Regions from separate parts of the Arthrobacter sp. 10T416 genome, predicted to be linked through region 3. Evidence: riboswitches for the same ligand, from Rfam matches in the RefSeq annotation. Region 3 holds a riboswitch; each other region holds the start of a gene.
The links. A riboswitch is a leader RNA that binds a small molecule or an ion and turns the genes downstream of it on or off. The one in region 3 is predicted to bind cyclic di-AMP.
Positions count from the first base shown of each region.

Region 1: another riboswitch for cyclic di-AMP. It lies ahead of AC1DBE_RS11650 (aggregation-promoting factor C-terminal-like domain-containing protein); the one in region 3 lies ahead of AC1DBE_RS02430 (NlpC/P60 family protein).
Region 2: another riboswitch for cyclic di-AMP. It lies ahead of AC1DBE_RS06650 (M23 family metallopeptidase); the one in region 3 lies ahead of AC1DBE_RS02430 (NlpC/P60 family protein).

Region 1 is NZ_JBFTHI010000010.1:61,318-71,243, forward strand. It holds gene AC1DBE_RS11625 (response regulator transcription factor) at 1-526, shown strand, start outside; gene AC1DBE_RS11630 (HAMP domain-containing sensor histidine kinase) at 623-2,098, shown strand; gene AC1DBE_RS11635 (bifunctional glycosyltransferase family 2/GtrA family protein) at 2,179-3,543, shown strand; gene AC1DBE_RS11640 (glycosyltransferase family 39 protein) at 3,544-5,511, shown strand; gene AC1DBE_RS11645 (ArnT family glycosyltransferase) at 5,518-7,602, shown strand; cyclic di-AMP (ydaO/yuaA leader) riboswitch at 7,856-8,025, shown strand; gene AC1DBE_RS11650 (aggregation-promoting factor C-terminal-like domain-containing protein) at 8,024-8,749, shown strand; gene AC1DBE_RS11655 (VOC family protein) at 8,885-9,262, opposite strand; gene upp (uracil phosphoribosyltransferase) at 9,342-9,926, opposite strand, start outside.
Region 2 is NZ_JBFTHI010000004.1:42,678-52,603, reverse strand. It holds gene AC1DBE_RS06665 (NTP transferase domain-containing protein) at 1-750, opposite strand, end outside; gene AC1DBE_RS06660 (HNH endonuclease) at 799-1,299, opposite strand; gene AC1DBE_RS06655 (NlpC/P60 family protein) at 1,556-2,311, opposite strand; cyclic di-AMP (ydaO/yuaA leader) riboswitch at 2,575-2,752, opposite strand; gene AC1DBE_RS06650 (M23 family metallopeptidase) at 2,880-3,698, opposite strand; cyclic di-AMP (ydaO/yuaA leader) riboswitch at 3,702-3,918, opposite strand; gene AC1DBE_RS06645 (iron-dependent transcriptional repressor DtxR) at 4,064-4,759, opposite strand; gene serC (phosphoserine transaminase) at 5,061-6,191, shown strand; gene AC1DBE_RS06635 (MFS transporter) at 6,196-7,515, opposite strand; gene AC1DBE_RS06630 (DUF3027 domain-containing protein) at 7,558-8,154, opposite strand; gene AC1DBE_RS06625 (cold-shock protein) at 8,164-8,547, opposite strand; gene AC1DBE_RS06620 (hypothetical protein) at 8,725-8,958, shown strand; gene AC1DBE_RS06615 (helicase-associated domain-containing protein) at 8,969-9,926, shown strand, end outside.
Region 3 is NZ_JBFTHI010000001.1:528,179-538,104, forward strand. It holds gene AC1DBE_RS02405 (cation:proton antiporter) at 1-795, shown strand, start outside; gene AC1DBE_RS02410 (esterase/lipase family protein) at 1,038-1,925, shown strand; gene AC1DBE_RS02415 (DUF5129 domain-containing protein) at 2,033-3,460, shown strand; gene AC1DBE_RS02420 (cupin domain-containing protein) at 3,546-3,923, shown strand; gene AC1DBE_RS02425 (dihydrofolate reductase family protein) at 3,978-4,535, shown strand; gene AC1DBE_RS02430 (NlpC/P60 family protein) at 4,618-5,370, opposite strand; cyclic di-AMP (ydaO/yuaA leader) riboswitch at 5,375-5,540, opposite strand; gene AC1DBE_RS02435 (hypothetical protein) at 5,742-5,996, shown strand; gene AC1DBE_RS02440 (DNA alkylation repair protein) at 5,963-6,610, opposite strand; gene AC1DBE_RS02445 (Ig-like domain-containing protein) at 6,683-9,811, opposite strand.

The sequences.
Region 1 (9,926 bases), on a different contig from region 3:
CGTGATGCTGCCGGGGTTCGACGGCGTCGAACTCCTCAGCCGCATCCGGGCCTTCGCATCGGAAGTTCCCGCACTGTTCCTGACGGCAAAGGATGCGGTGCAGGACCGTATCACCGGCCTCGCGGCGGGCGGCGACGACTACGTCACCAAGCCGTTCAGCATGGAAGAGGTACTCCTGCGGCTGCACCGGCTGGTGCAGCGCTCCGGGGTGGCGGCCATGGACACCGCCGAGCTGGTCGTGGGCGATCTGGTGCTCAATGTCGATACCCGCGACGTCACCCGGGCCGGCGAGGAACTGCACCTGACCGCAACCCAGTTTGAGCTGCTGCGCTACCTCATGGAAAACCCCAAACGGGTCATCAGCAAGGCCCAGATCCTGGACCGCGTCTGGGACTACGATTTCGGCGGCCAGGCGAACATTGTCGAGCTCTACATCTCCTACCTGCGCAAGAAAATCGACGCCAACCACGCACCCATGATCCACACCGTGCGCGGCGCCGGCTACGTCCTGAAACCGGCGGACTGATCCGTGCCTACCCTTTCCGGCGTGACGCCAACGCCCGGCCGCGACTGGCGGAACCCGTCCACCTGGCATTTGCGCACCCGCCTGGTCCTGGTGGCCATGGCGTTGCTGGTGGCGATCTGCGGGGCCGTAGGCGTGGTCAGCTACGCCTCCATGGACGTGTTCCTGACCCGGCAGCTCGATACCCAGCTGGCCCAGGCCTCCCACCGCGCCAGCGAGTTCGGCCGGCCGGTCCCGGACGACTCCGGCCGCCGGCCCGACCCGCTGGAGGCGCGCGGCCAGGGCATCGGGACGCTGAACGCCCGGATCGCCAACGGCACGGTCAGCAACCCGGGGTTTTTGGCCGGGGACGCCACCCGCAAGAGCCTCTCCCCCGATGACAATGCGGTCCTCCTGGCACTAACCCCGGACGGCATCCCGGTGGAACGAAGCCTGTCGGCAGGCGCCTACCGGCTCACGGCCGTCCGCGCCCCTTACGGGGACATCATTGTCACCGGACTGCCGCTGGAGGAAAAACAAAACACCCTGGCCTCGCTGGTCTGGACCCTCGCCATTGTGTCCGCCGGCGGCCTCGTGCTGATCGGCCTGGCCGGCACCGCCATCATCCGGCGCACCATGAAGCCGCTCGAGCAGCTCTCCGAGGTGGCCACTAAAGTCTCCCGCCTGCCTCTGGACGCCGGCGAGGTGGCGCTGGGGGTACGCGTCCCGGCGTCGGCCGCCCATCCGGGAACGGAAGTGGGCAGCGTGGGGCACGCGCTGAACCAGATGCTGGACAACGTCTCCAACGCCCTCGAAGCGCGGCAGGAGAGCGAGATGAAGGTCCGGCAGTTCGTGGCCGACGCCTCGCACGAACTCCGCACCCCGCTGACCGCCATCCGCGGCTACACCGAACTGATGCGCATGACCGAACACTTCTCGCCCGACGGCGCGAAATCCCTGGCCCGCGTCCAGAGCCAGTCCGAGCGGATGACCACCCTCGTGGAGGATCTGCTGCTGCTGGCCCGGCTGGACGAGGGGCAGCCGCTGAAGATCACCGACGTCGACCTCACCCAGCTGGCCGTGGAAACGGTGAGCGACGAAAAGGTCATGGCCCCCGACCGCCGCTGGCAGCTCGAGCTCCCGGACCAACCCGTGGTGGTCCGCGGCGACGCCACCCAGCTCCACCAGGTCCTCGCCAACCTGCTCTCCAACGCGCGCAAACACACGGACCCCGGGACGAAGGTGGTCACCGGTGTGATGCGCTCAGCGGACGGCAGCGCCGTGGTCACCGTGACGGATAACGGCAACGGCATCGCCCCCGAATTCATCGGCCGGGTCTTCGCCCGCTTCGCCCGGGCCGACGCCTCCCGCGCCAACCCGGCCACGGCGGCTGCGTCCGCCGCTGCGCCCGCGGTTTCGGTGCCCGGGCGGGGCACGACGGCGGTCGCCGCCACGGCGTCCGAGGGCACCAGCGGCCTGGGGCTGTCCATTGTGCAGTCGATTGTCGCGGCCCACGGCGGCACCGTCGAAGTCTCGTCCCGGCCCGGACGGACCGAGTTCGCCGTCCGCCTTCCGGCAGTGCCGCCGTCGTCGTAATCCGCCGCGGCCCGGACTTCCACAGCCCCAGCACAGCTTGACCCTAAAGCCCTCTAATGGGCGGCCTGAAAAGTGGAACCATGACGTTCACAGACCAGGCCCCAGGAACCCTGCCCCACTCCCCGGCGACGCCGGCCGGCCCGGTGTTGACCGGCCCCGGCACCCGGCGCGCAGCTATCGTCCCGCGTACCGGCAGTCCGCTGCTGGACGTCACCATTCCCGTTTTCAATGAGGAACGCGACCTCGAAGCCTGCCTGCGCCGGCTCCACGCGTATCTGCGGGGCTCGTTCCCGCACTCGTTCCGGATCACGGTGGCGGACAACGCCAGCACCGACGGCACACTCCAGGCGGCGGAGCGCGTGGCCCGCGAACTGCGCGAAGTGACGGTGGTCCACATGGCCGAAAAGGGCCGCGGGAATGCCCTGCGGAAGGTGTGGCTGGCTTCTTCGTCGCCCGTCCTGGCCTACATGGACGTGGACCTGTCCACCGACCTCGCGGCCCTGGGCCCGCTGCTGGCCCCGCTGATTTCGGGCCACTCGGACCTGGCGATCGGGACCCGGCTGACCCGCAACTCGCGCGTGGTCCGCGGGCCGAAGCGCGAATTCATCTCACGCGGCTACAACCTCCTGCTGCAGTCCCTGATGGGCGCGCATTTCAGCGACGCGCAGTGTGGATTCAAAGCGATCAGGGCCGACGTCGCCCGGCAGCTGCTGCCGCACACGCTGGACAACGCGTGGTTCTTTGACACCGAGCTGTTAGTCCTGGCCGAAAAGTGCGGCCTTCGGGTCCATGAAGTCCCCGTTGACTGGACTGACGATCCCGATTCGAGCGTGGACATCGTCCAGACGGCCCTCGCCGACCTGCGCGGGATGGCCCGCCTCAGCCGGGACCTGCTCTCGGGCCGCATTCCCGTTCCCGAGCTCCGCGCCGCCCTGGCCCGCGGACCGCTGCCGGCGTCGTCCCGGGCGCAGGAACAAAGCCCCGGCGGGAGCCTGTTCGGTCAACTGGTGCGGTTCGGCAGCATCGGGGTGGCCTCCACCCTGGCCTACCTGCTCATCTTCCTCTTGTGCCGCGGACTCATGGACCCCCAGCTGGCGAACTTCCTGGCGCTCCTCAGCACCGCCGTGGCCAATACGGCCGCCAACCGGCGGTTTACGTTCGGCATCCAGGGCAGCAGCCAGGCCGCGCGCCACCACTTCGAGGGCCTGCTGGTCTTCGGGATCGGGCTGGCCCTCACCTCGGGCGCACTGGCCCTGGTGCACGGCATGTCCGGCACGCCCGACCGGTGGCTGGAGCTGGCCACCGTCACCGCGGCCAACCTCGCCGCCACCGCCGTAAAGTTCCTGCTTTTCCGGCTGGTGGTCTTCCGCCACCGGACCGTCCCGGTGCCCGCTCCGGCTGGCGACCCTGCCCTTCCCCTCCCCAGCACAGAAACGGCCAAGTAAATGACCGCAACCATTAGCCCCGCTGCCGAAACCACCAACGGCGTCCCCGCTCCCCCGGCGCAGACCGCCCGGGCGCCCCGGCCCGCCGATCTGCCCCCGGGCGGGGTCCAGAACCGCCGCGGGCGTTTGCTCTTCGGGGCCCAACCACGCTGGGTGCGGCCCTCGGCGATCCTGTTGCTGCTCCTCACCGCCGCCCTCTACCTGTGGAACCTCGAAGCGACCGGCTACGCCAACTCCTTCTACGCGGCGGCCATCCAGGCGGGCACGAAGGACTGGACCGCGTTGCTGTTCGGTTCGCTTGACGCCGGCAACGCCATAACCGTGGACAAGCCGCCGGCGGCCCTCTGGATCCCGGCCCTGTCCGGACGGATTTTTGGCTTCTCTGCGTTGAGCATGCTCATCCCGCAGGCGCTGATGGGCGTGGCCGCCGTCGGCGTTCTCTACCTGGCCGTCAAGCGCGTCTCCGGCCCGGCCGCCGGCCTGCTGGCCGGCGGCGCCCTGGCCCTGACCCCCGTGGCCGCCCTGATGTTCCGCTTCAACAACCCCGACGCCATGCTCACCCTCTGCCTGGTGCTGGCCGCGTACTTCACCACCCGCGCGATCGAAAAGGCCGGCTGGAAGTGGCTTGCTGCCGCCGGCGCGGTGGTTGGGCTGGCGTTCCTCACCAAGATGCTGCAGGGCTTCCTGATTGTGCCCGGACTGGCGCTCGCCTACCTCTGGGCCGCCCCGACGACGCTGGGCCGCAGGCTCCTGCACCTGCTGGCGGCCGCCGGCGGCATTGCCGTCGTGGCCGGAAGCTACCTGGCCCTGTTCCAGCTCACGCCGGCCTCGGCGCGGCCCTACATGGCGGGGTCGGAGACCAACAGTTTCCTGGAACTCACGTTCGGCTACAACGGCCTGGGCCGGATCACGGGAACCGGCGGCGGGATGCCCGGCGGCGGCTTTGGCGGCAACGCCGGAGGGCCGGGCGGCAGCGGCAACGTAGGCTTCGGCGGCACGGCCGGCCTCACCCGGATGTTTGGCACCAGTTTTGGCGGCGAGGTGTCATGGCTTCTGCCGGCGGCCTTGATCCTGCTGGCCGCCGGGCTGTGGTTCACCCGGCGTGAGCCCCGCACGTCATCCACCCGCGCTGCGCTGGTGCTGTGGGGCGGATGGCTGGTGGTCACGGCCGGCATCTTCAGCTTCATGAGCGGCACCGTCCATCCGTACTACGCCGTGGCACTGGCCCCGGCAATTGCGGCCCTGGTCGGCATCGGATCCGCGGAGCTGTGGCGGGGCCGGATGCACTGGCCGGCGCGGATCGTCCTGGCCGTCACGGTTCTCGCCACCTCGGCATGGTCGGCCGCCCTCCTGGGCCGCGACCCGGCCTGGCTGCCCGGCCTCCGTGTGATCGTGGTGGCCCTGGGCGTACTGGCCGCCGCGGCCCTCCTGCTCCAGGTCGACAGCATGGCCGCGCTCCCGGTGCGGCTCCGCAAAGCCGCCACGGCCGCCGTCGTGGTCCTCTCCCTCCTGGCCGGCGGGCTGGGAACCGCCGCGTGGACGCTGGCGACGGCGGCCCAGCCGCACTCGGGTTCGATCCCCACCTCAGGTCCGACGGCGTCCGCGATGGGCGGCGGATTCGGACCCTCGGCGGGCCCGGGCGGCGCGACATCGTCGTCCGAACTCTCGACCCTGCTGAAGTCCTCCGGCACCAAATGGTCCGCGATTGTCTCCGGCGCCACCGAAGCAGCCAGCCTGGAACTCGCTACCGGCACCAGCGTCATTGCGCTGGGCGGCTGGAACGGCGGCGACCCCTACCCGACGCTCGCCCAGTTCCAGGCCATGGTGGACCGCGGCGAGATCGGCTACTTCATCTCCGGCGGCATGGGCGGGGGCCGCGGGGGCAACTCCGAGGTCGCCACCTGGGTGGCCGCCAACTACCAGGCCCAGACCGTGGGCAACGCCACCGTGTACAAGCTGGCAGGCTAGGCCGCCATGGCTGGGATCCTGGGCACGCGGACCGGAGTGTCAGACGGAATGTCCGACGGGGCGGCTGCAGGGGCGGTGGAGGGACGTCGCCTGCCGGGAACGGCCCGTGCACACCGGGCCGGGATGCACCCGATGCGGGCACGGGTGGAGCTGGCGGTCCTGCTCCTGGCGACGGCCGGGCTGTACCTGTGGAACCTCGGCGCCTCCGGCTGGGCCAACGCCTTCTATTCGGCCGCGGCCCAGGCAGGTTCGCAGGACTGGACGGCCTGGTTCTTCGGCTCATCCGACGCCGCCAACGCCATCACCGTGGACAAACCGCCGGCGTCGTTGTGGGTGATGGGACTCTCGGTGCGGTTGTTCGGACTCAACTCCTGGAGCATCCTCGTCCCGCAGGCGCTGATGGGTGTCGGCACGGTCTGGCTCGTTTATCTGGCCGTCCGCCGGGCGGCGGTACCCGCTGCGGCCGACCGGGTCCTGGCCCACCGCGCCGGGCTGCTGGCCGGCGCGGTGATGGCGCTGACCCCGGTTGCCGTCCTGATGTTCCGGTTCAACAACCCCGACGCCCTGCTGGTGCTCCTCATGACGGCGGCCGCCTACGCCGTGCTGCGCTCCATCCAGGACGCGCGTCTGCGGTGGCTACTGTTCGCCGGGGTGCTGCTGGGCTTCGGGTTCCTGACCAAGCAGCTTCAGGTGCTCCTGGTGGTTCCCGGGTTCGCCCTGGCGTACCTGCTCGCGGCACCGGCCGGAATCGGCAGACGCGTCCTTCATCTCCTCGCCGCCGGCGGTGCAATGGCCGCCGCGGCGGGGTGGTGGCTGGCCGCCGTCGAGGTCATCCCGGCGGCGGCCCGGCCGTACATCGGCGGGTCACAGAACAATTCGATCCTGGAGCTCACCCTTGGCTATAACGGCCTGGGCAGGCTCAGCGGGGACGAGACCGGGAGTGTGGGCGGCGGCAACGGCTGGGGCACCCCGGGCGTGTTCCGGCTGTTCAACACTGAGTTCGGCGGCCAGATTGCGTGGCTGATCCCCTCGGTGCTGCTGCTCGGCGCCGGGTTGTTCTGGCTGGGGCGGCGGGCACCGCGGACCGACGCCGTCCGGGCCTCCGTGATCATCTGGGGCTCGTGGGTCCTGGTCACCGGCCTGACCTTCAGCCTGATGGCCGGCATTATCCACCCGTATTACATGGTGGCGCTGGCTCCGGGGATCGCCGGACTGGCCGCGCTGGGCGGGGTTCTCCTGTGGCAGCGGCGGGAGCAGCCGGTGGCCGCCTTTGTGCTGGCCGGCGCCCTCGCCGCAGCCGGATTCATGGCCGCCGCCCTCCTCGGCCGCACGCCCGCGTTCCTGCCGTGGTTGCGCTGGGTGGTCCTGCTGGGCGCCCTGGCCGCCGCTGCCCTGGCGCTGTTCGCCGGGGCACGGGGCGTGCTGGGGTCCGGTGGAGCGCAAGCGCCGGGGCCGGACGGCACGCGCTCTCGCCCCGGCTCGGTTTCGCTCCTAACGCGCACGACGGCATCCCTCGCAGTTGCCGTTGCCCTCTCCGGTCCGCTGGCGTACTCGGTATCCACCGCGGCCACAGCCCATAGCGGCGCGATCGTCTCTGCCGGCCCCGCGGTGTCCGGCCGCGGTGCACCCGGAATGGCGCCGGCGGTGGTCGGTGCCGGCGGGCTGGGCGGGGCCGGCGGGTTGGGCGGAGCCGGCGGGATTGGCGGTCCGGGCGGCGGCAGGGGTGGCGGGATGGGAGGTCTACTCGGCGCCAGCACGCCGTCGGACGCCCTCGTCACCCTGCTCAAGGTCGACGCCGGCACCTTCACCTGGGCGGCCGCCGTCGTCGGCTCCAACAACGCTGCCGGCTACCAGCTGGCCACGCAGCTGCCCGTGATGGCCGTGGGCGGATTCAACGGGACGGACCCGGCCCCGACGCTGGAACAGTTCCAGCAGTACGTGGCCGCGGGGAAGATCCACTACTTCATCGCCGGGACAATGATGCAGGGCGAAACGGGCTCGGACGACGCCGCCCGGATCGCCTCGTGGGTCGCGGCCAACTTCACGGCCGCGAGTGTCGGCGGGACCGAGGTGTACCTGCTGGCGGGGTAGCTGCCGCCGAAGCACCCCGCCATTTCGACGGTTCCCTGCCGACTCGACGTTCATAAGCCTCGAGTGGGCGCGGAACCGTCGAAACGGGGCCGATGGCGGCGACGGAGACGGCCTGAGCACAGACCGGGTCTGCGGCAAGACGCCACGCTGCAGCTCGTGATCTCCGTTACCAAAATGTGACTTCTGAATGAAAGTCCGGTACCGTTTTAGAGTGCGGCAATCGATCTGGCCGCATATCCGGATTGACGCCATGCTCTGCCGCTTCCCGGATTCCGATGGACCAGGCAGAGGCGGGGGACCCAGTGTTCCCGGGCATTCTGCATCCATGCACCCAAGGGGTTAAGCCGCACGTCGATTTTCCGTGCGGCCGGATTTTGCATCCGAACCCAACAGCTAACTCCGTAGGCGTTGAGAGGCGAACATGACTGAATTCAAGGTACAAACGCGCCCCGAGGGCGCTAAACGCACATCCGACGCCGACACCGCGCGTCACCGGGCCGAGCCGTCCAAGCGTTCGTCGGCCCTGTCGCGGGTCGGCACCCGCTCCAACGGCAAGCGTGCCGCCGTCGTTGCCACCGCATTCGCCGTCCTGCTGGGGGCCGGCGCCGCGGGGCAGGCTTCCGGTACGTCCGCCCACACCACTGAGGCGGCCAAGGACTCGAAGGCTTCGCTGGAGACCCTGGACTTCGAACGCGTCGGAAGCACCAGCACACCGTCGCCCACGGCCATGAGTGTCGAGGCCCAGGCCTCCACGGTCAAGCCCGCCAAGGCTCCCGCCGCAGCGGCTCCGAAACCGGCTGCCGCCCCGGCGCCCGCTCCCACTAAGCCGGTGGCAGTCGACGACCCCGCAGGCGCACAGGCCTACGCCGCGTCCCAGCTGCCCGCCCACGGCTGGGCGCCGAGCGAGATGCAGTGCCTGATGAAGCTCTGGACCCGGGAATCGGACTGGAAGACCACCGCCACCAACGCCAGCAGCGGCGCCTACGGTGTGGTGCAGTCGCTGCCGGCCGAGAAGATGGCCAGCGCCGGCGCCGACTACCTGACCAACTACAAGACCCAGATCAACTGGGGCCTGCAGTACGTCCAGGAACGCTACGGTTCGCCGTGCGGTGCCCTGAACTTCCACTACGCGAACAACTGGTACTAAGAAACACCCCGCGGCCCTGCCGCACATAAAGCTCAGGCGAGGCCCCGGATCCACTGGATCCTGGGCCTCGCCCTCGTCTGCCGTCATTTGTAGCCGGCCGCGGCCCGCGAGCCCCGCGGCCGGGTGCGAGCCCCACTAGCCGTTCGTGCGGCCGGGGATGTACTGCACGGCCCATTTGTTGCCGTCCGGGTCGGCGAAGTACAGGAAGTGCCCCCAGTCCTGGACGTCGACGTCGCTGACGTCCACACCGTTGTCCTTCAGCTGCCGGTGCGCGGCCTGGATGTCGCTGACCACCAGTTGGAGGCTGGGAGCAGTGCCGGGTGGGGCATCTATGAGGCCCTCGCCGATCGCAATCGAGCACCCGGAGCCCGGCGGAGTCAGCTGGACAAACCGGATGCCTTCCGAGGGGCGTTCGTCGTAGTCGGCGTTGAAGCCCACTTTGTTGACGTAGAAATCCTTGGCCCGGTCCACGTCGGACACCGGCACCATAACAAGTTCAAGTTTCCAGTCCATGGGCACAGGCTAGCCCGGGACACGTTTCGCCGGAACCCCCGACGCCGGCACCCGCGAACGAATACCGGCGGACGGAAGCCTAGACCGCGATCCCGTACAGGCGGTCGCCGGCGTCGCCCAGGCCGGGCACAATGTAGGACTTTTCGTTCAGTTTCTCGTCAATCGAGGCCAGCACGATGGTGACATTGGCTTCCGAGAGCTCTTCTTCGAGCTTGGCGAGGCCCTCGGGGGCGGCCAGCAGGCAGATGCAGGTGACGTCGGAGGCGCCGCGCTTGAAGAGGAACTTGATGGCCTCGCGCAGGGTGCCGCCGGTTGCGAGCATCGGGTCCAGGACGAAGATCTGGCGATCCGTCAGGTCCTCGGGGAGACGCTCGGCGTAGGTGATGATGTCCAGTGTCTCTTCGTCGCGGGCCATGCCCAGGAAGCCGACCTCGGCGGTGGGAACCAGCTTGGTCATGCCCTCGAGCATGCCGAGTCCGGCGCGCAGGATCGGGACCACCAGCGGGGTGGGTTTGGTGAACGCCGTTCCGATGGTCGTACTGACCGGCGTCTCGATGGTCACCGGTTCGGTGCGGACGTCCCGGGTTGCCTCGTAGGCGAGGAGCGTCACGAGCTCCTCGGTGAGCTGGCGGAAGACCGGGGACGGGGTGTTCTTGTCCCGCAG
Region 2 (9,926 bases), on a different contig from region 3:
TTCGTTGATGTCAATGTCGACGTCTTCGAGCTCGAGGGCCTGCAGCAATGCACGGCACCAGTCTTCTAGCGTTTCATCCTGGCTCTTCACCGTTTGCCTCCAAGGTCGAGTTGGGCCGCCGCATTTCCGGGGGGCCGAGCTGGAGTCGGCCGCACCCAGAGCGGCGGCGTCCTCCCAGGTATCCACGTCGTCCGTGGAGCCCGGCGGGACCGGAACCTGCCGCAGCTCCAGACTAGCAAGGAGGGAGAAGACCGATCCGCCTGCCAGGGCGTTTCGCCTGGCGGCTTCAGCAATGGCCCGTTCTAGCGCGGCCGTGCCATAAAGCCCCACCAGGGGCTGCGTCCGCCCGTCCGGGGACACCGCGAGCACGCCGTCGCCGGCCGCTTCGTCGACGCCGGCTCCCGCTTCCAGGAGGGCGCGCACCGCCCCGGCGACGTGGGGCATATCGCAGGCGAGCACGAGGGTCAGCGGGGCGGCGCCGGGAGAGCCCGGCCCGCCGCCGGCCAGGCGCCGGAGTCCCGCGGCAATGGCCGCGGCCGGGCCGGAGAACGGCGGGTCTTCCCGGCAGTCGAGCACCCCGGGCGGGAGGCCGCCGGGGTCCGGGCCGACCACCACCGTACGGCGGGCGCCCCGGGCGGCACGCAGGGTCCGCTCCAGCAAGGTGGCGCCGTCCACCGTGAACCGGGCTTTAGGTGCGCCTCCGAGCCGGGAGGACCGTCCCCCGGCGAGAATTACGGCGTCGAATTCCACCCGCCCAGCCTAGCCGCCCGTGCGCCAGAGCGCTGCCGGGCGAGGGACTTAGTGCGCCTTTTCGGGGAGCAGGAACGGATCCCAGGCCGGGGCTGGCTTCTCCAGCTCTTTGATCTGCCAGATCGTGCCCCTGGGCGGACCCGGCACAAACCCGAGCTTCCAGCCCATTTCGGCGGGGGTGTGGTCGCCCTTGGCGTTGTTGCAGCGCAGGCACGCGGCCACAAGGTTCTCCCACGAGTCGGCCCCGCCGCGGGACTTGGGCTGCACGTGGTCAATGGTGTGAGCGGCCTTGGAGCAGTAGGCGCAGCGGTGGCCGTCACGCCGGAGGACGCCCCGCCGGCTGACGGCCGTGAGGGTGTTGTAGCGGGGGCGGATGTAGCGGTTGAGCAGGATGACCGACGGGCGCCCGAGGATCTCTTGCGGGCCCACTATGGGATCATCCCCCTCGGCCACCACACTGGCCTTCCCTGTCAGCACAAGGACCAGCGCCCGGCGGAAGGTGACTACCGTCAGCGGTTCATATCCAGCATTCAGAACGAGAGTGCGCATCCGCATACCTCTTCACGGCCGCACCCGCCAGGGGCACGAGGGCCGGCTGCCCTGTGCATGGTCGGGCTATGGATCGACACCACAAGAGTAAACACGGATCGCCCGGATCACCGAATTTATTCGTCGCGGATCTATCGCGCCGCGTCCGGAGCGGGTCTCTCCCGACGGCGGTGGGGCCGTCGCCGTACATGGCAAAGGACCCCTGCCGCCGGGCAGGGGTCCTTTGAAATGCTGTGGCCGTAGGCCGGGGTAAGTCCTAGCCGCCGACGCGGATGAAGACCGGGCCGGAGCCGACGTTGACGCTGTACAGCGCGGTGGTTCCGCCGTTCCAGCCGCCGTGAACGGCCATGCCGTTGCCGACGTAAACAGCGATGTGGGCCATGCCCATGCCGCCGTTCTGGTAGTAGGCGAGGTCGCCCGGCTGAGCCTCAGCGGCGCTCACGGTGCGGCCCAGGGAGAGGTAGCCAGCCGGCCAGCCGTGGTAGTGGACGCCCACTGCGGCCAGCGCGTTGGTCACCAGCATGGTGCAGTCCTGGGACACACCGATCTGTGCGTAGGCAGCGGCGGCGATCGAGGCGCCCATGCCGCTGACGGCGGCCGGTGCCTTCGCGTCCAGCGATGCGGTGACCGCGGTGCCAGTGCCGGTACCCGTGGTGGTTCCGGCTTCCTGCACGTTGACAACCGGCTTGGCTTCCTCAACAAAGGGGGCCGGTGCGGTGGTGACTGCCGGCTTCTCGTAGGAGATGGCGATGCTGGAGGCCGCAGAGATGGTGGCCGGTGCGTTGGACTGTACTTCCGTGGCGGAAGCGGAGGTCGATTCGCGCTGAACATTGGTCTCGGCAGCGTTGGCTGCGATACCGCTGGTCAGTACCAGGCCGGAGGCAGCAGCGATAACCGCGGCCTGGCGACCCATACCACCGGCGTTGTCGCCGACGGCCTTAGCAATGACAGCCAGCGAGTTGGTCTTGGTGACCTCCGCGCGGTGGCGTGCAATGTTTGCACGAGTAGTCATTTAGTTCTCTCTTTCGTGATCCTTGTGTCCGCGCGCTTGACAGGCGGGACTGAGGACGCTCCGGCATCTTGGGGGTACGCCGGATCGCCCCGAAACGGGTTTCTTAGCGAAGGGTGTACTGCGAAGACGCGCCAAAAGCGGGAACTGCGTTTACTGATCCAGTCCGGGCGCCGGCAAGGGCAGCACGGAGCATGGAGTTCAGCGGGCTCATCTGAGCCTCGCTGGCGCGAGAACGCGCAGCATTGTGGCGTGAAGACACGAAAGTAGCCTCTCCCAATGCCTACGAGGTGAGCTGTCGGATTCGGATGGGAGTCACCCGGCCGCGCTGCTTCCTGGGAAGCTTTGCGACTTAACCCCTAGGTCTTCTTGCGAAGACCAAAATTGGTTCCCCCGCCCCTGCCAGACGATGTGATGCGAACGGACCTTGAGCGGTGGCAGAGTTAGGCAATCCACTCAAGAGCGCCAACTTCGGAGAAGTTGGCGTGCTTCATACGGTACAGCAGTTGGGACTCAATGTCACATTCAGATCACGGCGTGTCACAGAAATGCGAGTGGTCCCTCGGGTTGGCTAAAGCCAGCCCAGCGGGTCAACGACTTCCCCATTAACCATCACCTCGAAGTGGAGGTGGCAGCCGGTCGAGGCGCCGGTGGTCCCGCTCATCGCCACGACATCTCCGCGTGAGACCTGCTGGCCTACGTGGACATTGGATGACGACAAGTGGTTGTACGTGGTCTCCAGGCCATTGCCATGGTCGATCACGATGCGGTTGCCGCCCCCGTAGGGGTGCCAACCGGAAAAGGTAACGGTGCCGCTCGCCGCGGCGTGCACGGCCGTGCCGCACTGGGCGACATAGTCCTGGCCGCGGTGGAACTCGCCGACGGCCCCGGTGATGGGGCTGATGCGGTAGCCGAAGGGTGAAGCGGTGACCATCACGTCCAGCGGCGCGCCCAGGCTGCCTGCCGACGCTGCCCGGGTGATGGAGCCGGCCGACTGGGCGCTGAGCAGCTGCTTGAGCTTGCTGTCCGGATCGCCCTTGGTGGTCACGGCGGTGCGGTTGAAGTTGATTGCGGCTGCTGCGGCCTTGACTTCCGGCTGTGCCGCGGCGGAAACGGAACCGGACCGGGCCGTGTCGGTGGCCATCGCGGGGCCGGTGGCCGGCACGGCAACGGTGAGGACCAGACCGGTGGCAGCCAGGGCAATGCCGGCTTTCTGCCCGACACCGCTGACGGCGGCAAAGTCGGTCACCTGCCGGAACGGGCTGCGTCTGCCGCGGCGTTCGTCGCGGCGCGCATCGCGCGGGCGCTCGTCGTGTACGACGGCGGCCGGGCGCGGCTCCGGAGCGGGACCGGTCGCACGACGGCGGCCCCTGACGGTCTGGATGGTCAAGAAGGTTCCTCTCTGGAAAGCCTGCGAAGTTAGCTGTCGGATTCGGGTCAGAGAGTTCAAAGACCCGGTCCGCCGGTGCAAGCATTGAGGCGCAGGGGTGTCCAGGGACATTCCTGCGAAAGCGCTTGCCGCTAGCGGACTTCACCCCAAGGCTGCTGGTTCAGCAGCCGTTAGTGGTTCCCCCGCCTCTGCCAGAAAGGTGAATCGCCTACTGATCCGCTGGCAGAGCTCGGCTCCGGATCAGATAACGCTTGTGTATCGGTGCTAGTCATCAACTATAGGCGATTAAGGGACACGGTAATAATTCCGTTATCCGGCCTGTGCATAACTATCCGGCGTCCCCGCGGGCGTCCGGAGGGACGTAGTTACCCCAGCGTAACGAAGACGTGGGCCGCGACCTCGGGGGGCAGTTCGAGGGCCCCTTCGATGTCCGGAACGCGCACCGAGATGTACTCCCCTACCCGTTCCAGCGATACCCGGGCGCCGGGACGGATTCCGCCTTCATCGAGCTGGACCAGCAGCTCCGGCTCCACCTGGATGGGCTCGGCCAGGCGGCTGACGGTGATCCGCGAGTCGGCACCGTAGCCTGCCATGGCGTCAAGGAGGTTGACCACTCCACTTCCGCGCTCGGGCGCCGGGAGGCCGCCGAGGTCGGCAAGTCCGGGGATCGGGTTTCCGTAGGGGGACACGGTGGGGTGGTCCAGCATTTCGAAGATCCGGCGCTCGACGCGCTCACTCATCACGTGCTCCCACCGGCACGCTTCCTCGTGGACGTAGGCCCAGTCCAGGCCGATGACATCGGCGAGCAGGCGTTCGGCGAGGCGGTGCTTGCGCATAACCTCGATGGCGCGTTTCCGTCCCGTTTCCGTGAGTTCAAGGTGCCGGTCGCCGGAAACAACCACCAGGCCGTCGCGCTCCATGCGGCCAACGGTCTGGGAAACGGTGGGGCCGGAGTGGCGGAGACGTTCGGCGATGCGGGCGCGGAGGGCGACGATGTTCTCTTCTTCAAGTTCCAGGATGGTCCGGAGATACATCTCGGTGGTATCGATCAGATCCGTCATTCAGCTCAGCTCCTCGAGCGCCGTCCTTGCGTCTTTCCCACCGTACAGCCTGCAGGATGCGCCCTGGCTGGATCCGGCGTACGTCACGTTCAGCCTAGCCTATTTTGAATTACTCCGGATAATTCGCTGCCAGCGCTGCCCGGCCGCGACCGACCCCTGCCGCCGCGTCTCAGTGACCGGACTATGACGGGACAATTTCCCGCCCGCGCAGGGCCGTCGGGCAGAATAAATAGCGTCACGGCCGCCCCGGCGCCGGACCCGCCCAGCCACGCCACGCACCCAGCCGACAATTGGAGCCACTGTGAGCGACACCAGCATCACCATCCCCGCGAACCTGCTGCCACAGGACGGCCGGTTTGGCGCCGGCCCCTCGAAGGTCCGGCCGGAACAGATCGAGGCCCTTACCGCGGCGTCGGCTACGCTGCTGGGCACCTCGCACCGGCAGGCGCCCGTGAAGGACCTGGTGGGCTCGGTCCGGAGCGGCCTCAGCGACTTCTTCCGCGCCCCCGACGGCTACGAGGTGATCCTCGGCGTCGGCGGTTCCACCGCGTTCTGGGACATCGCCAGCTTCGGCCTGGTGGAGAACAAGGCGCAGCACCTCTCGTTCGGCGAATTCGGTTCGAAGTTTGCCGCCGCCACGAACAAGGCCCCTTTCCTCGCCGAATCGTCGATCATTACCTCGGCGCCCGGCACCCGCCCCGAAGCGCAGGCCGAGGCCGGCGTCGACGTCTACGCCTGGCCGCAGAATGAGACCTCCACCGGGGTCGCGGCGCCGGTCAAACGTGTGGCCGGAGTGGACGGGGACGCGCTGGTGCTGGTGGACGCCACGTCCGCGGCCGGCGGCCTGGACTTGGACGCCGCCGAGGCCGATGTCTACTACTTTGCCCCGCAGAAGAACTTCGCGTCCGACGGCGGCCTGTGGCTTGGGCTGTTCTCCCCGGCCGCGCTGGAGCGCGCCGCCCGGGTCAAGGCCGGCGGCCGCTGGATCCCGGACTTCCTGGACCTTCAGACGGCGATCGATAACTCCCGGCTCAACCAGACCTATAACACCCCCGCGCTTGCCACGCTGGTGACCCTTGACGCGCAGGTTCGGTGGCTGAACAGCAACGGCGGACTCGACTTCGCCGCCGGACGGACCGCCGACTCTGCCGGGCGCATCTACCGCTGGGCCGAGGAATCGCCGTACGCCACACCGTTTGTGGCCCGCGCCGAAGACCGCTCTAACGTGATCGCCACCATCGACTTCGACGACTCGATCGACGCCTCCGCCGTTGCCAAGGTGCTGCGCGCCAACGGGATTGTGGACACGGAGCCGTACCGCAAGCTGGGCCGCAACCAGTTGCGCATCGCCACCTTCGTGGCGATCGAGCCCGACGACGTCTCTGCCCTGCTCGCCTGCATCGACTACGTCGTCGGAGAGCTCAAGAAGTAACGCGTCAACGCTCGACGGCGTCGTCCGGGTCTTCCGCCCCGGCGGCGCCGTCCGTCGTTGACCGACCCGGGACAACCTGGAAGTAGCGCAGACCGCGGGCGCGCCGGTTGAACGCGATCCGCAACTGCTTGGCCCGGACGATCCACACCATGCCGATCAGGGCCGCCAGGACGCCGGAGGCCGCCGCGACCCCCATGGACCAGCGGGCACCGGCGACGTTGGCAACCCAGCCGACCAGCGGGGCGCCAATCGGGGTGCCGCCCATAAAGATGGCCATGTAAAGGGCCATGACCCGGCCGCGCATGACCGGGTCCGTGGTGGTCTGCACGTAGCCGTTGGCGCTGGTCATCATGGTGATGGCAAACAGCCCCACCGGAACCAGGGCCACCCCGAACCAGAAGTAATCCGGCGCCAGGGCGGCCAGGCCCGACGTCACGCCGAAGGCGCCGGCCGCGCCGAAGATCACCCGCATCCTTGGCCGGCCGCGCCCGGCGGAGAGCAGCGCGCCGGCGACGGAGCCGATGGCCATGATCGAGTTCATCAGGCCGAAGGCGCCGGCATCGAGGCCGAATTCGGTGCCGACCATCGCGGCGATAAAGAGGACAAAGTTCAGCCCGAGTGTCCCCACGATGAATACGGCCACCAGCACCACCACGATGTCGGGCCGGAAGCGGACGTACCGCAGGCCCTCGCGGATCCGGCCCTTCCCGGCCGGCGCCCGGGGCAACTGCCGCAGGGAGTCGGCGGGGATCTTGGCCAGGCTCAGGAGCAGCGCCAGGAACGTGACGGTGTTGACCAGGAAGACCCAGCCCGGGCCGATGGCGACGGTGAGCAGCCCGGCGACGGCCGGCCCGATCATCCGGGCCACGTTGAACGAGGCGCTATTGAGGGCGACGGCGTTCGGCAGGTAGTCGTCGCGGACCAGTTCGGAGACGAACGTCTGGCGGACCGGGGCATCGAAGGCGGAGACGACGCCCAGCAGCAGGGCGAAGATATAGACGTGCCACAGCTGGGCTGCCCCGGACAGCACCAGGGCGCCAAGGGCCGCGCTCAGGAGCGCCATGGCGGACTGCGTCAGGACCAGGAGCTGCCGGCGGTTGAAGCGGTCGGCGGCGAGACCGGCCACGGGTGCTAGGAAAAGCTGGGGCCCCAGCTGCAACGCCATGGTGATGCCCATCGCTCCGGCGTCCTGGTGGCTGAGATGGTCAAAGACCAGCCAGTCCTGGGCGGTGCGCTGCATCCAGGTCCCGATGTTCGAGACCAGGGCGCCAATGAACCAGATGCGGTAGTTCAGGATGTGCAGCGATTTGAAGGTGGACCTCATGTCCTGGCCTTCCGCTGCACTGCCCCGAACGGTTCCAAGCTGCTAGTCGGCCTCTACGGTGGAATCGTCGGCAGGTTCGTCCACGGCAGGTTCCTCGTCGGAGGTCCGGGTGTCGTCCGGCTCCTCGTCGGAGGTCCCGGCGTCGGAGTTCGCGGCGTCGTCAGCGGTATCCCGCGGCGCGTCCCCGGCCGGTGCATCCCCGGCGCGGGCCTCGGCGTCGTCGTCCTGCTGGGCGTCCTCCGGCCGCACGCGCTCAGCCCACGGCACCCATTCCGGGGCCAGGATGGAGTCCTCGGAGGGCAGCAGGCCCAGCTCGTCCACGGTCACCACCTTGGAGCGTGAATTGCGGGTCAGGACCGCGTACCACTGCCAGCCGCCGTAACCGGGAAGCTTCGATTCGAAGAGGTGGGTCACCAGCCGGTCGCCTTCGCTCTTGGCGCCGAGGTGCTCCCCGATTTGCTCCGCCGGGGCGATGCCTTCCACTGCGGCGCGGGCGACGTCGACCGAGGCGGCCAGGAACGCGTCCGGCTTTCCGATCCGCCACGCGGGCACGCCGTAGCGCGGCTTGGACCCTGCCTTGGCGCCGGCGGCGGCCGCACCGGCCGTCACGGCGGCGTTCTGCTCAGGTTCCGGAGTCATCGCAGGACCTTAAGCGTCGAGCTCGTCGGCGACTTTGCGCAACGCGGCGGCAATCGCTTTGGCCTTGTTGCCTTCCGGGTACTTGCCCGCGGACAGCGTGCCGGACAGGTTGTCCAGCACACTGACGAGGTCCTGCACCAGCGGGGCCAGATCCTTCGCGCTGGGCCGCTTGGCCTTCGCGATCGACGGCGTCTTGTCCAGCACCCGAAGGCCTAGGGCCTGGGCCCCCTTGCGGCCATCGGCCACACCAAACTCCACCCGGGTCCCGGCCTTAAGCTCGGTTACACCCTCGGGCAGCGCCGACTTGGGCAGGAAGACCTCCTGGCCGTCCTCGCCTGCGAGGAAACCGAATCCTTTTTCCTTGTCATACCACTTGACCTTGCCGGTGGGCACGTAATCAACCTTCTTCGTTCTACGGGGACGCGGCCGGCAGTCAGCGCGTCCGCATGGATATGCGGGTTCAGGGTGTGACTGCCCGGACCGTGTTGGTCTGTTCCCCCAAGGTTATCCTGCCTTGGCCATTTTGACGGTTTGAGGCACGGGCGAAGCCGGGCTGTTAGCGTTGGCTCCATGACTGAACAGCGCTTCCGGCGGCCCCTCCTTCTTCTGGCAGCCGCCGTTGCCGCGCTCTCGCTGGCCGCCGTCGGGACCGTTATGGTCATGGCCCTGAACAACACCGTGGCCCCCGCCTGGATCACCTCCGCCGCCCTGTACGGGCTGCCGGTGGCCTTCCTGCTAATGCTCATCCTGGTGGTCGACGCCGTCGCGGCCCGGCGCCGTGCCCCCGGGCACGGCGAAAGGTAGCGTTGGACTGATGTCCCTCATCCGCGCGCTCAGCAAGGAACTGCAGGCACGCAGCGACGACTCGTTGCGTGTGTTGTTCTCCGCGCGGCCTGACCTGATGTCCCCTGCTGTTCCTGACTTCTCCGCCCTTGCAGCCCGGGCCAGCGGCCGGGTCAGCGTCCAGCGGGCGCTGGAGCGCCTGAACCGTCCGCAGATGCAGGTCCTGGAGACCCTCCACCTGTGCACCAACACGGACACCGGCCAGAGCGCGTCGGCCGCCGCGCTCAAGAGGCTCATCAACGGTTCCACCGTCGCCGCCCTGGACCGGCTGCTCCACTCCCTGCAGGACCTGGCCCTTGTACACCGCGCCGATCCCCCGCACGGCGCAAGCCCGGCCACCGCCCGGCAACGCCACTACCTTCCGGTCGGCAGCCTCAAGGACGTCGTCGGCATCTACCCGGCAGGGCTGGGCAGGAGCTACACCGAGCTCGTCCGGCTCCAGCCCGCCTTCGCCCAGCGCGTGGTGCAGCTGGTGGGCGAACTGCACCACACGGGGGCCGCGATCAGCCCCGCGTCCACGCCCATGGAGGCAGCGTTGTCGCTCCAGCACTGGACTGCCTCCCCGGAGGCGCTGCACGCGCTCCTCGCGACGGCGCCGGAACGCACGGCAGCGTTGCTGGCCCGCTTCGGGAACTGGGCCATGGGGGCCGTGCCGCAGGCGCAGCGGCGCGCCTCCGTGCTCAACGAGGGCGCCGACGTCGGGCCCGTCGACTGGCTGCTCGCCCGCGGGCTGCTGGTGCCGCTGGATGCCGCCCACGTCGAGCTCCCGCACAGCGTCGGCGTCGCGCTCCGCGGCGGCTTCGTGATCGAACACTTTGCACTCACTCCCCCGGTCCCGCGGCTGGGGCAGACCAGCGCGTCCCTTCGCCGCAATGCCGCGCTCGGGGCGATCGCCGAAACCCTGCGGCTGGTCGGTGAGCTGCTGTACG
Region 3 (9,926 bases):
CTCCTGGCGTCCTCGTCCGCGGCCCTGGTGCTCCCGATCGTCGACTCACTGCGCCTGCGCGGACCGGACGTCGTCGCCACGACAGCCCAGGTGGCCATTGCCGACATCGCCTGCATTCTCGCCCTGCCGCTGGCGGTGGACCCGCCGAATGCAGGACGCGCCGCCCTGGGGGCGCTCGCGGTGGGAGCCGCCGCCGTCGCCCTCTTCTTCGTGCTGCGAGCCCTGGAGCGAAACGGGACCCGGCAGCGGATGCACCGGTTGTCCGAGGACCGCAAGTTTGCCCTGGAGCTGCGGATCCAGCTGGCACTGCTGTTTGCCCTGGCCGGAGTGGCGAGCTTCGGCCACGTATCGGTGATGCTGGCGGGGTTCTCGTTCGGACTGGTGGTCTCCGCCGTCGGCGAACCCCGGCGCCTGGCCCGCCAGCTTTTTGCCGTGAGCGACGGCTTTCTTGGCCCCATCTTTTTCGTCTGGCTGGGCGCTTCCCTTAACCTGCGTGACCTCGCCGGGCATCCGGACATGGTCCTCCTGGGATTGTCGCTGGGGATCGGCACCCTTCTGCTCCATGCCGGCCTCAGGGTGTTCGGAGTGCCGCTGCCGCTCGGCGTACTCTCCGCCGCCCAGCTGGGTGTGCCGGTGGCGGCAGCCAGCATCGGCACACAGCTCCATGTCCTGCAGCCCGGAGAGAACGCGGCCCTGCTCCTGGGCGCGCTGGTGACTATCGCCGCGAGCGCCTGGGCGGGATCGCGGGCCGCCCGGGACTTCGCCCCGCCGTCCGGCGCCGCAGCCGTCGGCTAAGCCAGCGGAAACCGGAGGTGCGAAACGCGAAAACGTGCACGCTGCCCGCCCCGGTTACCGGAAAGTAACCCCCTTCGACCAAATAATCGTGCACAAACGTGCAGAATCCTCTGAACGTCGCGCCATGGTCCCTACCGTGGAAAGGGTTGGCGTGAGTCAGGTCACAGTGGGGAAGGGCCGGCAACTCGCCTGCATCCATCAAGCCCCTCACCGCTGAGGGGCCCAACCTAAGAGGTAGTCCCGTGACCCAGCCCAATATTGCGTCCCGACCGGCCCGCGCAGTCGCCAAGTCCGCCGCGCTCGCAGCCATCGCCCTGCTCTGCGGATCCCTGGCGTCGGCCCCCGCGGCCACCGCAGACACCGTGGACATCTCCCCGCCCGGGGCAAACGACTGGTCCTGCAAGCCCAGCGCGGCGCACCCCCGTCCCGTGATCCTCGTCCCGGGCACCTTTGAGAACATGGCGAAGAACTGGGCCACCATGTCGCCTGCCCTTAAGAACCAGGGCTACTGCGTCTATGCCCTCAATTACGGAGCGACCAACGGGATCGATGCCACCGGACCGGTCGCCGACTCCGCAGCCCAGCTTGCCCCGTTCGTTGATGCCGTGCTGGCCTCGACCGGCGCAAAGCAGGTGGACCTGGTGGGGCACAGCCAGGGCGGGATGATGCCCCGGTACTACCTGGGGTTCCTGAACGGGGCGAAAAAGGTCAACCAGCTGGTGGGCATCGCCCCGTCGAACCACGGGACCCAGGGACTGATTACACCGGTCCCGGGCTCCGTGCCGCCGGCAACGTCGGTTGGCGGCTCCAATTGCCAGGCCTGCGCCGACCAGCAGGCCGGCTCCGCGTTCCTGACCAAGCTGAACTCCATCGGAGACACCGTGGCCGGACCGGTGTACACCGTCATCTCCACCACGCACGATGAGGTAGTGACCCCGTACCAGAGCCAGTTCCTGGCCGGATCCGCGCAGAAGGTCACCAACATCACCATCCAGGACAAGTGCCCGGCGGATGTGATCGAGCACGACCAGACGCCGAACGACCCCGTGGTGCAGCGCCTCGTCTCCAACGCGCTGGGCCGGCCCGCCGGGCAGCCGGCGGATCCTGCGTACCGGCCAAGCTGCGTCTAACCGGGAACCGGGGGCTTCTGATCGTCGACGACGCCGGCAGCAGACACTAGTCTCTGACCATGGGGATCATCCGGAACGTCTTTGGCCACAAACCGCCGGCTGTACTAATGCTGTTCACCGCCGTGGCGGGTCTCCTGCTGGGACCCGCCGCGGCGGCGTTCGCTGTTGCGCCGGTCGGCGTCGTCGTGGAGGACAAGGCCGGGGTCCTGGACCGCAATACGCTGCTCCCGGCCGTGCAGCAGATCGAGTTCTACCAGCCCACCACCGTCGCCATATATACGTACAACGGCAGCGCGGCGGACAATCTGAATGAAGAGGTCCTGCGCTTCGCCCGGGCGGAGCACCCGGACTGGATCAGCAAGGACGGCCAGAAATGGGCCGACGGCCTGTTCATCTTCGCGCTGGATCCGGTGGGCCGGCACGTCGGGACCTACATGGGCGAAGACCGGAAGGTATCCCTGGAGCAGCGCACCGACATCCAGGACGCAGCCAAGGAACTGCTGCGCGACGCCCAGTGGACGGACGGGACCATTGCCGGCATCCGCCGCGGCGCGGAACTAATCAACCAGCCCTGGTACCGCTCCACCGCCTTCCTGGTCACCGCCTGGAGCGCCGCAGGAACGGTGGTGGCCGGTGCGGGCGCCTGGTTGCTGGTGCGGTGGCGCACCCGGGTGGGAAGCCGCAGGGAAATTGCCCGCGGTGACGCAAACTACTCCAACGTCAGCATGGACCTGCAGGTGACCGAACTCAACGCAGGCACCATCCCGGCGTCCTCGCGCTACGGCAGCACGGTGCTGGAGAAACACCGCACCTTCCTGAGCCGCTATAAAGCCGCCACGGGCCTCTCCAACCAGGTACACGCGCTGACGTCCCGGGAACTCTCACGCAGGCCCGGCCTGGCGCTGGCCCGGGAGTACGCCGATGCGGCCGCGGAACTCGATGCCCTGGACGACGTCATCGCCGACACAAACGCCCTGCTGAACCGCGGGTCCACGTGGGCGACGGCGTGGGACCGTCAACTGGCACCGTTCCGCAGCGACCTGGCCGGCATTGAGGGCATGCTCGCCAAGGGCCACGGTGAAGGCGATTCCGCGACGGCCGCTTCCCTGCGGTCCTTCCGCGACGCCAGCCAGCGGGACATGGAACGCTGGACCGCAGACCTCGCGGACGGCACCATCACCCCTGAGACGGCGCTTGACCGCTTGCGCGACGCCAGGACTGAACTGTCCGGGCTGCTCAAGGCCCACGCCGACACGGTAATCGCGGGCTATGCACGCAATGACCGGGAGGCCGAGCTCATGCGGACGCAGATGGAGGAAGCGCAGGAAGGAACGGGGAAGAAGCAACGGCGCAGTTACGAGCCAAGCATCCTGGGCACGGTGTATCCGTCGTACTACTTTTTCTCGGTCCCCACCTTTAATACTGGGCTCAGCACCGGGGTTTCCAGCGTCAGCTCAGCCCGGGGCGGAAGCACCACGGGATACGGCGGCTCGGGCGGCAGTTTTTCCGGTTCCGGGAGCTCCTCCAGCTTCTAGGAAAGGTGTATCGACAACCGGCGGCCAACCGAGGATTCTTGGCTCCGTAAGCAGTTAAATTCCCTGAGCGAAAAGAGGGAGTGCAATGTCCACCAACGTTGTCACCCAGCTGCAAGTAAAATCCCACAATTCCCCTGATGAAAAGCGCCGGCCGGACAAGAGCGAGATCGACATCGTGTCGGTCGGCGACTACACCATCGGCCGGCTGAGTTTCGAGCCGGGATGGCGCTGGTCCGAATGCATCAAACCCGTGGTGAACACTGATTCCTGCCAGAACAGCCACGTTGGCTTCTGCGTGTCTGGCAAGCTGACTGTCGAGACCACCGACGGCGGCCGGATCGACATCGCCGCCGGCGACTCCTACACCATTCCGCCGGGCCACGACGCCTGGGTTGAAGGCGGCGATCCGTTCGTCGGGGTTGAGTTCCTGAGTGCGGCCGCCTACGCCAAATTACCGGACTAGGCACCACCCGCACGGCCCTTCCCGTGGCGGCGGGGCCACGGGTACGCTCGGGCCATGCGGAAGATCATCGTAGCGATGCAGGTTTCCCTGGACGGCTTCTTCGAGGGACCGGACGGCGACATTGGCTGGCACATGGTCGATGACGAACTCCACGGCTACTTTAACGACCAGCTAAGCACCATGGGGGCGTTCCTGGATGGCCGGGTCACCTACCAGCTGATGGCCGACTACTGGCCGACGGCGGACCAGGACCCGGACAGCTCACCGCGGGAGGTCGAGTTTGCCCGGATCTGGCGTGACATGCCGAAAATCGTCTACTCCCGGACCCTCCGGGAAGCCGGCTGGAACACCACGGTGGTGCGCGACGTCGTTGCGGAGGAGGTGCTGGCGCTCAAGGCCGAGCCCGGCGGGGACCTGGCGCTCGGCGGCGCGGAACTTGCAGACACTTTCCGCCGGCACGGACTGATCGACGAGTACTGGATCTTTGTCCATCCCGTCCTGCTGGGCCGGGGTAAGCCGTTGTTCAAGCCTGCGGAGGGCAGGACGGCAATGGCCCTCGCTGAAACCCGCAGGTTCGGCAACGGCGTGGTCCTGCTGCGGTACGGCAGCTAGGCGTTCAAAACACCAAAAGGCCGGCGGCCGGGTGCCCGAGGGCAACCGGCCGCCGGCCTTGGAAAGAGGCCTTGCGCGGTAATTAGGCGCCGGCGCGGACGAACGTCACGCTGCCGGTGGCGGTGAGCCACGACAGGGGGTGCTTGATGGTCTGGTTGCTGCCGTTCATGCCACCACTGATGGCCTGGCCGTCGCCGGCGTAGATGGCCACGTGGCCGGACTGGACGATCATGTCGCCAGGCTGCGGGGTGCTGACAACCTTGCCGTAGTTCATGAACTGCTGCGGACCAAGGTCGCCCACCGGGATGCCGGCTGCGCCCAGGGCCTTTTCGACCATGGCGGTGCAGTCCTGGGTGATACCGATCTGGCTGTAGGCGGCCGAGAGCATCGCGGCGTTGACTCCGCCGGCTGCCGGGGCAGGTGCGACTGCAGCCTTTGCCTGGACCGTGATCTGGGGTGCGGCCGGAGCCTGGGCAACCACAGGGGCGGGGACGGCGGCGGGAGCCGGTGCCGCAGCCACGGGCTTCGGCTGTTCGATGACGGGTGCCGGCGTGGTGGCGACTGCCGGGCGGTCGAAGCTGATGCGCACGGCGGAGTCCGCCGAGACGGGCGCCGAAACCTTGCTGCCGACGTCCACGGAGGATGCCGGGGCGGCGTCACGCTCGGCCGGTGCGGTGGCGGCGTTGGCGGCCATGCCGCTGGTGAGGACCAGGCCGGAGGCTGCGAAGATCACCGCGGCCTGGCGGCCGATGGTGCCGGACTTGACCGAGAATGCTGAACCCCGCCCGGCGGTTGCGTCGGAGCGATGGCGCGCAGAAGTAATGCTTGAAGACATGAATGTTGCCTCTCCCAATGCCTGCGAGGTGAGCTGTCGGATTCGGATGGGAGGCACCCGGCCGCGGGCCCGTCTGAAACGGACGCTGTGCGGCTTCACCCCAAGACCCGCTAAGAGCGCAGGTCGAAAGTGGTTTCCCCGTCTCTGCCAGATGGTTGCATTCGGATCCCGGGCCGCGGCAGAGTTAGGCAATCGGCTCGGGAGCGCCCGTATCGGATACAAACAGGCACCCATCAACGGTAACGACTCCGCGCCGGATTGTCACATTCAGGTAACGGGACCGTGTTGTGGCGGCAAAATTTTCCTACGTCCGGGTGCCCCGCCGCGCATAGGATGAAGGCATCCAGCGTTCCCGGAGCGGAGGCCCGAACATGACCAGTCCCTGTGTGGCAATCTGCCAGCTGAGCGACCAGCCCCGGGAGGATTTTGATGTCAACACCGAATTGCTGGTCCTGGAAGGAACCGAGATCCATGTCGGCACCTGGGACGCCGAGCCGCGTGACGGGGGCTTCGATGTGCACGTCCTGAACGACCGGGTGGACGCGCTGGGGTTTATGGTGGTCACGGACTGGCAGTTCCTGGACGGGAAAGCCTACGCCGTGGTGGAGCGCCGGCCCGGCACGTAACCGCTCTTCGCCTTTTCCGTACCGCCCGTTTCGACTGCTTCCCGGACCAGCCCGGCGTCGTCCGCGGTCCCCGTCCGGGCCAGCCCCGCCTGCCGCTGCCAGCGGTCCCAGTCGCCGTCCCCGGCCCGGAGCCCGCGGAGCGGGGCCAGCAGGGCGGCCCGCCGCAGCCAATCGTCCGGATCCTGCAGCCAGCGGCCCAGCACGGCCTCCGCGCGGGAACGGTTCTGGCCGGCGAGGCCTGCGGTGAGCGGCCCGACGACGTCGGTCGCCAGCGGATCGGCCAGCTCGCGCAGGCGCGCGGTCCGCAGGAAACCTTCGATCCGGGTCAGGTCCGAGTTATCCAGCACCGGAAGGCGGGACTGGAGCAGGACGACGGCGGCGAACCGGCGCTCGAAGACGGGCGCCTCCCACAGTTCCGAGCAGAGGGCGGTGATGTCGTCATGGCTTAGGTTCCGGTACCGCCGCAGTGCGTCCCGGACCGTTCCCCGGATGGCCCCGACGGATGAACCGTAGCTTGCCAGCCCGGTCCCGAAACGGGCCCGGGCCTCCTCCGCCCGCTGCCACGAGCCCTCCCGCTGCAGGGCCGAGTCAATGAATTCACCGGCTTCGCTCATGGGTCCATTCTGTCGTGCCGCCGCCGGGGTGTGCCGCCGCTGCGGTGCGCCGCGCGGCGGCCGTGGCCCGTCTCAGCCGGTGACCAGCCTGGTTGTCCGGTTCCAGGTCAGCCGGCCCCGCTGGAAGTCCGAGGCCCGGCCGACGGTGACCGCGTACTCATCCGTGGTGGGGTACCCGAGCCGTCCGCTTTCCCTGCCCAGGGCAGTCCAGCGGCCGCGGATCGCGCCCAGGACAAAGTGGGCGCCTGTCTTCGCGGTCCAGTAGATGGACGATCCGGACGAGCCGGCGAAGTGGTTGTAGCGTCCCAGCCCGTCCGGGGTGCGGGTCTCGTCCTGCGTCGGATAACCGAGCGGGCCGCGCTCCCGGCCCATCGCCGTCCACTTGGCCCGGATGACCCCCACAATGTAGTGCGCCCCGGTGGCGGGTGACCAGTAGATCGAGGCCCCGCCCGAGCCGGAGAAGTGGCCGTACCGGCCGATCGTGTCCGGGGTGGTCAGCTGGTCAGTGGTCGGGAACCCGAGGATTCCGGCGGCCCCGCCCATGGCCTTGTAGCGGGCGTAGATGGCGCCGCCCACCCAGTGCGCCCCGGTGGCCTGGGACCAGCAGATGACGCCCTTGACGTAGTCCTGGCACTTTCCTGCCCCGACCGGGTACTCCAGGGTCAGCGACCTGCCCAAAACCGACCTCGGGTCGCCGGCGCCGGTCTGGTAGGCCTTCAGGGCGATGGGGTCATCGACGCCGGCCCCGGTGAGCATGACCTTCTGCGCGCCCTGCCCGTCGTCGGCGGTAATCAGGTAGTAGGTGTCCGCGGTTCCGGCCTGGCCGACCGCCGTGGGCTTGAACGTGACGCTCTGGTAGGCGGATTCACCCGCGGGGATCACGAGGCCTTCGGCGATGGGATTGGTGGTGGAGAAGACCCCGAGCGGCGCCTTCGCCTTGGTGATGGTCATTGGGATATTGCCGGTGTTCACAATCGTGAAGTCCCACGTGGCCGAGGTCCCGATCGGAACATTGCCGAACGCCAGGGACGGCGGGAGCTGCAGGTGGGCCGCTCCCGAGACGGCGGTGGCGTTCACGGGGACGGTCAGCGAGCCGCGGTTGGTGGTGACCACCAGCTGGTCAGTGACGGGGGTCGCCGTTGTGGGGCTGAACGTCACCGAGACAGGGACCGAGGTGAGGGGCTGGATGACCTGGCCCACCGCCGGAACCGTGGCGGGGTCGACGCTCAGGGATGCATTGGCCGGCAGGGTCACACCCGTAACGGTTGCAACGCTCAGGCCCGTGTTGACGACGTTGACCGTCTGCCGGCTGCTGGTTTGGGTCGGGACACTGGTGTAGGTGAGCGTCGCCGGAGTGGCGCCCAGGCCTTCCTTGGTTCCTATGGCATGGACCCCCAAAAGGTCCACCTCGCCGTCGGCCATGGTGACAGTCAGCGCCCCGTCCGCCTGTCCCGGGGCTGCCGGCGCGAACGTCACCGGAACCGTCAAGCTCGCCCCGTTCGCCAGCGTGCGCGGCAGCGCCAGCGTGCCAATCCCGAACGGAGCGGCCGCCGTGACGGTCTGAACCGTGACGGCGCGTGTGGCGGTGATGGTCACGGAGCCGGTCTTCACCGTGCCGACCTCAGCCGTCCCGAGGTCTCCGCTGGCGGTGCCCATCGCGGACGTGGTCGGCGCGCCGAACCCGATGATGTGGCCGTCCCGCGTCCCGACGTAGACCCGGCCGTTGTCGGTTGCCACAGTTGAGAACTTGGCTGCAATGCCCAGCGGCGCAGTGAAGACCTGCTGGAGTTTGCCGGCGCTGTCCGGAAGGGCGCGGTAAGCCCGAAGCTCAGCTCCGGTACCGGTGGGGCCGGTGACGTAGACCGCCCACACCAGGGCGGTGGACGCGTTGGTGCCGTTGGAGGTTACGGACGGGGCCCCGGAGGTATAGCCGAACGTGCCTACGGAGGTCCCGACCGAGGCCAGCTGGATGCCGCCGGTGCTGCTGGGCAGGAGCTTATGCGCCCGGAGGTACCCCTTGTTCTCGACGGTGTAGACGTAGCCGCCGCTGGTGGTCCCAAGGAAGGCCGGCCGTCCCCAGACTCCGCTGTACGGCCCGGCCTCGTCGACGACCGCATCGGTACCGCCGGCCCCCTGCCCCATGCCGCCCAGGTTGTCCCGGTCCAGCAGGTAGACGCGCCCGTCCTTCCCGACCTGCACCAGCAGCCGGGGATGCGCTGCGGTTCCATAGCCGGCCGGGATGGCGATGGGCGCACCGGATCCGAGGTCGGCGTCGTTCTGGTCCAGCTTGGCGTTGTTGGCGGGGCTGAAGAAGTCGGTGGGTTTGAGGTTGCCGTCGGCGCCGACGGTGAGCCGGACGACGGACTCGGCCAGGGTGGCGGGCGGGGTCTTCCCGGGACCGGCTTTCGGGGAGATGCCGTTGCCGGTGGAGAAGAGGATCTGGCCGGCGCCGTCGGAGACCAGTCCCCCGCCGGACTGCCAGATGCCGCCCTCCGCGCTGCTGTTGCCCGATTCGGTGGCCCACATGGTGGTCTGGCGGCCGGCGGTAGAAACACCGACGACGTAGCCCACGAATGGCGCCCAGTCACAGTGGCTCGCGAAACCGGCGTACACAACCCCGCCCAGCAGCAACAACCCGGGCCGCTGCATGGCGGTCATGGCGTTGAACGGCCGGGTCGGGTCGTTGGTCGGGGCGCCCCCGATCAGGACGGGGAATCCGGGCCGTTCGGCACCCGTGGTCCGGTCCAGGGAGTGCATGTACCAGTGCGGGAGCTGCGGGGTGGCGCCGTCGTTCGTCTTGGCCAGCATAAAAACACTGTTGGTCGCGGCGTCGTAGACAGGGGTCGAGGTGACACCTACGTTGGGGGCGAGGTCGCCGCAGCTGACGGTTGCGGACGGCCACGCCGGCCCGAGGTTCCGCTGCCACCTCAGCGCTCCGGTGCTGCTGTCCAGGCCGTAGGCGTTGTTGTTCTCGGTCGCGGCTATCACGGTGCCGCCCACCACCAGGGGTTGGGCGTAGACCTGGCCGTCCACCGTTGCGGAGAACAGTTTGCCGAAGTTCGAGGACGCGACCGACGTCGGCGACAGGATGGTCTCGTTGCTGTCCCACCCGGTCCGCAGCAGGTCGTGGGCGATGGTGCCGACGTCGGCGGCAGCACCGGCACCGACGCTCAGCCCGGCGAGCGTCAGTGAGGCTGCCAACAGCCCGGCCCAGGCGCCCTGCGAGCGCGGTTTAGCGCCTCGGCGCCGCCGGCCGGCATGCCGGCGGATTTGATCGACAGTTACCCCAGATTCTGTTGCTGCACGCATGGTTGAG